Regions from separate parts of the Streptomyces sp. NA02950 genome, predicted to be linked through region 1. Evidence: riboswitches for the same ligand, from Rfam matches in the RefSeq annotation. Region 1 holds a riboswitch; the other holds the start of a gene.
The links. Region 1 has a riboswitch for glycine ahead of gcvT (glycine cleavage system aminomethyltransferase GcvT). Riboswitches for the same ligand answer to the same signal wherever they lie in the genome.
Positions count from the first base shown of each region.

Region 1 (2,449 bases):
ATTTCACTCGAAGGAGATGCCGCGCAGCGCGCTGGTCGCCGCCCGGTCCAGCAGCACCGCCGAGGCGCAGCCGGCCGGTGGCCGCCCCGCCTCCACCCCGGCGACCAGCCGCCGCACGGCGCGCCGGTGCCGTCCGAAGGCGTACCCGGAGACTCCGCGGCCGCGGGCGGCCTGCCCCTTCAGGGCGACCTCGGGCTCCACATCGAGCAGCACCATGTGGAGCCGCCGGCCCCGGCGCCGGGTGTCCCAGGCCAGCCAGCGGCGGACCCAGGGCAGCGCGCCGCAGTCGTGCACCACCACACTGGCGTCCGAGCGCAGCGCGCGGTGCAGCCCGGCGTAGTGGGCACAGCGGACCAGCGGCCGGTAGAGCGCGTAGGGCAGCCAGCCCGGCAGCCGCCGCTCCCACGCCTCGCGTGTGTTCTGGGAGTCGATCCGGACCACCGTGCCGCCGTCGTCGTCCAGCGGGGCGACCGTCCGGTTGATCAGTGTGGTCTTGCCGCTGCCCGGCAGCCCGGAGGCGACCAGCACGTCGTGGGCCGGATAGCGCAGCTCGGGCACCCCGGCGCCGCTCCGGACCGCCGGGGGCCCGCCCCCTTCGGCGCCCACCGCGGCGCCCGCGGCCCGCTCGTCCGGCGGCGTGACCGCGCCCGGGTCGACGCACGCGTCGGCGCACGCGTCACCGCCGGTGCGCAGATCGTGGACCAGGGCCCGGCGCCCCGGCCGGACCGGCCCCGCGGACGGCGCGCGTCCGCGCCGCACCGGCAGGGGCCCACGTGACGTCGCATACGCTCCCTGCCCATGCACCGTGATCGTCCTCCCAGGTCGGTCACTGCGGCTCGTACCCGAAGAGTGTCAAGAAAAGGTAATACGCATCAAGGCGGTCGCCTCACGGACTGGGGGTTCCCTTCTCGCCAGTACGTGCGATGATGTCCGCGCAACTCCATACCGGCCGCTTGAATCCGCGCGGGAGAGTCCTTGGTCACACCGGCAGCCGCCGGCGGCCCGGGCGCCGAAGGAGCAAGTCCTCCCTTGAATCTCTCAGGCCCTATTACCGCGCGGGCGAGGCAGATCTGAAAAGCGAGCCGCTGTGCGTGGCTCCACCCAAGGTGCAAGCCGGACCCCGTGCGGGCGTCACGGCGAACCTCTCAGGTTCCGATGACAGATGGGGAGGACGTTCTGCGTCCTGTTGTCCCCGCCGCGATCTCGATCTTGGAGCCTGAATCATGACCGACGCCCCGACCGCGCCACGCCGCACCGCGCTGGACGCGCTGCACCGTGCGCTCGGTGCCACCATGACCGACTTCGCGGGCTGGGACATGCCGCTGCGCTACGCGAGCGAGCGCGACGAGCACACCGCCGTCCGCACCCGCGCCGGGCTCTTCGACCTCTCCCACATGGGTGAGATCACACTCACCGGGCCGCAGGCCGGGCAGGCCCTGGACCACGCCCTGGTCGGGCATCTCTCGGCGCTCGCCGTGGGCCGCGCCCGCTACACCATGATCTGCGACACCGAGGGCGGCATCCTCGACGACCTGATCGTCTACCGTCTCGCCGACGAAGCGTTCATGGTGGTGGCCAATGCCTCGAACGCCCAGGTGGTACTGGACGCGCTGACCGAACGGGCCTCCGGCTTCGAGACGGCCGTCCGGGACGACCGGGAGGCGTACGCGCTGCTCGCGGTCCAGGGGCCGGAGTCCCCGGGCATCCTCAAGAGCCTGACCGACGCCGACCTGGACAACCTCAAGTACTACGCCGGTCTGCCGGGCACCGTCGCGGGGGTCTCCGCGCTGATCGCCCGCACCGGCTACACCGGTGAGGACGGCTTCGAGCTGTTCGTCGCGCCGGACGACGCCGAGCGGCTGTGGCAGGCCCTGTCCGAGGCGGGCGCCCCCGCGGGCCTGGTGCCCTGCGGTCTCTCCTGCCGGGACACCCTGCGGCTGGAGGCGGGGATGCCGCTGTACGGACATGAGCTGACCACCTCCACGACCCCGTTCGACGCCGGGCTCGGCCGAGTGGTGAAGTTCGAGAAGGCCGGTGACTTCGTCGGCCGCGAGGCCCTCCAGGACGCGGCGCGCCGGGCGGAGAACGAGCCCCCGCGCGCCCTCGTGGGCCTGATCGCTTCAGGCCGCCGGGTGCCGCGCGCCGGATACCCGGTGGTGGGCCCGGACGGCACGGTGATCGGCGAGGTCACCTCGGGTGCCCCCTCCCCCACGCTCGGCAAGCCCATCGCCATCGCCTACGTCGACGCGGAGCACGCGAACCCCGGCACCGAGGGCGTGGCCGTGGACATCCGCGGTACCCGGGAGCCGTACGAGGTCGTCGCGCTCCCCTTCTACCGGCGCGAGCGCTGACCGCACGGCGCACCGCCCGGGGCGCGTTGTCCCGGCGCTGTCGCCCGGTACCGCACCCACCCCCCGGGGCGCGTTGTCCCGGCGCTGTAGCCCGGTAC
Region 1 is NZ_CP054916.1:2,941,481-2,943,929, forward strand. Features, by position in the region: gene HUT19_RS12320 (AAA family ATPase) at 4-804, opposite strand; glycine riboswitch at 955-1,064, shown strand; gene gcvT (glycine cleavage system aminomethyltransferase GcvT) at 1,224-2,351, shown strand.

Region 2 (2,449 bases), 1.5 Mb from region 1:
GTGCCTCGCCCGCGGCGGCGTCCAGCGCGTCGACCGTGGGGATCGCGGTGCCCTCGCCGCTGCCGCCGTCCACGCCGAAGGCGGACCAGACGGCGGCGAGCTGGGCGCGGCCGGTGGTCTCGTCGCAGGCGATGCCGACGTGGTCGGCGTCGGTCAGCCGCAGATTGACCCCGGCCTCGCGGGCCGCGGCGACCACATCGGCGGCGCGGCCGGGCACCCGCGCGGTGAGGGTGTCGAAGTAGGCGCCGTGCACAACCTCGACACCGCCCGCCCGCAGCCCCTCGGCGAGGACGGTGGCGTAGCGGTGGGTGCGGCGGGCGATGGCCGCGAGTCCGTCCGGGCCGTGGTAGACCGCGTACATCCCGGCCATGACGGCCAGCAGGACCTGGGCGGTGCAGATGTTGCTGGTGGCCTTCTCACGGCGGATGTGCTGCTCACGCGTCTGGAGGGCCAGCCGGTACGCCTTGTCGCCGTCCGCGTCGACCGAGACGCCGACGAGCCGGCCGGGCAGGTTGCGGGCGAAGGTGTCCCGGACGGCCATGAATCCGGCGTGCGGGCCGCCGAAGCCCATCGGCACACCGAACCGCTGGCTGTTGCCGACCGCGATGTCCGCGCCCAGCTCACCGGGCGAGGTGAGCAGGGTGAGCGCGAGCAGATCGGTGGCCACGGTGACGATCGCGCCGAGTTCGTGCGCCCGCTCGATGACCGGGCGGGGGTCGCGCACCTCACCGGAGGCGCCCGGGTACTGGAGCAGCACACCGAACACACCGCGCTCGGCGATCTCGTCCGGGATGCCCCGGGACAGATCGGCCACGACGACCTCGACCCCGGTGGGTTCGGCCCGGGTCTGGATGACGGCGATGGTCTGCGGCAGACAGTCGGCGTCGATCAGGAAGACGCCCTCCTTGACCTTGCCGACGCGGCGCGAGAGCGCCATCGCCTCGGCGGCGGCGGTGCCCTCGTCGAGCAGCGAGGAACCGGCGGTGGGCAGCCCGGTCAGATCGGCGACGGCGGTCTGGAAGTTGAGCAGCGCCTCCAGCCGGCCCTGGGAGATCTCCGGCTGGTACGGGGTGTAGGCGGTGTACCAGGCCGGGTTCTCCATCACATTGCGCAGGATCACCGGCGGGGTGAAGGTGCCGTAGTAGCCCAGGCCGATCATGGACGGCAGTACCTGGTTGCGGTCGGCGAGGCCACGCAGTTCGGCGAGGACCTCCGCCTCGCTGCGGGCCGGGGGCAGATCCAGCGCCTCGGTGCTCTTTATGACATCCGGTACGGCGGTCTCGGTCAGCTCGTCGAGCGAGCCGAAGCCGACCTGGGCGAGCATCTTGGCCTGCGCCTCGCTGTCGGGACCGATGTGGCGCTGCTCGAACGGAGTACCGCACTCCAGATCGGAGAGCGAGATGCGGTTGGCGGTCATCTGCGGGGGCCTCCTGGTCTGTAACGACCGACGAGGGGCACCACGGCGCGGGTGCCCGGACGGCCTCCCCCTCTGTCATCAACCTGAGAGCTTCACCGGCCCGCGTTGTGCCTGACCGGCTTTCACCGTCGGTGAGGAGGGGTTTCGGAGCGACGCCCGCCCGTGGCCCACCCTGCTTTCCAGAGTGACCTCACCCGCACGGTACGTGTGCCTGAGAGATTCCGGGGAGGATTTGCTCCTTCGGCGCCTCCGACAACAATCGACGGAGAACTCTCCCGCACGGGGTCTACAGCCAAAGCCAGCGTACCAGCGCATCTGTCGCACGGGCGGGGCGCCGACCGCTCGAGTGGCCGCGCGCGGCGATGTGGCTTTTTGTAGTTATCACTGGACAATTGCCACCTGTGGGAGAGAGCGTGCAGACCGATATCGACCCGCGGACCCTGATCGGCCGCAAGGCATTCGACCGCGAGGGCGCCAAGATCGGCACCGTGGACGAGGTCTATCTCGACGACGCGACCGGCGAGCCCGAGTGGGCGGCGGTACGCACCGGACTGTTCAGCCGGGATGTGTTCGTACCGCTGGAACCGAGCGAGGTCGTCGGCGACACCCTCCGGGTGCCCTACGACCGGGCGCTGATCAAGGACGCCCCGGACTTCGGGGTCGGCCGCCATCTCTCGCCCGAGCAGGAGCTCCAGCTGTACCACCACTACGGACTGGACGTCACCGGCTGACCCTGGTCACGGCCCTGTCCGTGGTCGTGGCCCTGTCCGTGGTCGTGATCGCGGTCGTGGCGCGATCGGGCACCCGGGCCGCCGCCGGGATCCCCGTGGGGGCCGGGGCCCGTTTCCGGACCCCCGGCGGGCTCCAGCAGCGGCAGCGGTTCGCCCGGTTCCAGCGCGGGGTCGTCCACGGCGAACGTCCGCACCCGGCCCGGATCCGACCAGGGCGTCTCGAAGCGCACCGTCACCCGGCCCACCCCGCTCCCCTGCACCCATCCCGCACCGAACTCGCTGTGTCGCACATCCTCCCCCG
Region 2 is NZ_CP054916.1:1,404,916-1,407,364, forward strand. Features, by position in the region: gene gcvP (aminomethyl-transferring glycine dehydrogenase) at 1-1,417, opposite strand, end outside; glycine riboswitch at 1,607-1,705, opposite strand; gene HUT19_RS05685 (PRC-barrel domain-containing protein) at 1,831-2,148, shown strand; gene HUT19_RS05690 (DNA polymerase IV) at 2,124-2,449, opposite strand, start outside.
Region 2: it holds a riboswitch for glycine, as region 1 does, so the genes downstream of both, gcvP (aminomethyl-transferring glycine dehydrogenase) here and gcvT (glycine cleavage system aminomethyltransferase GcvT) in region 1, are expected to answer to the same signal.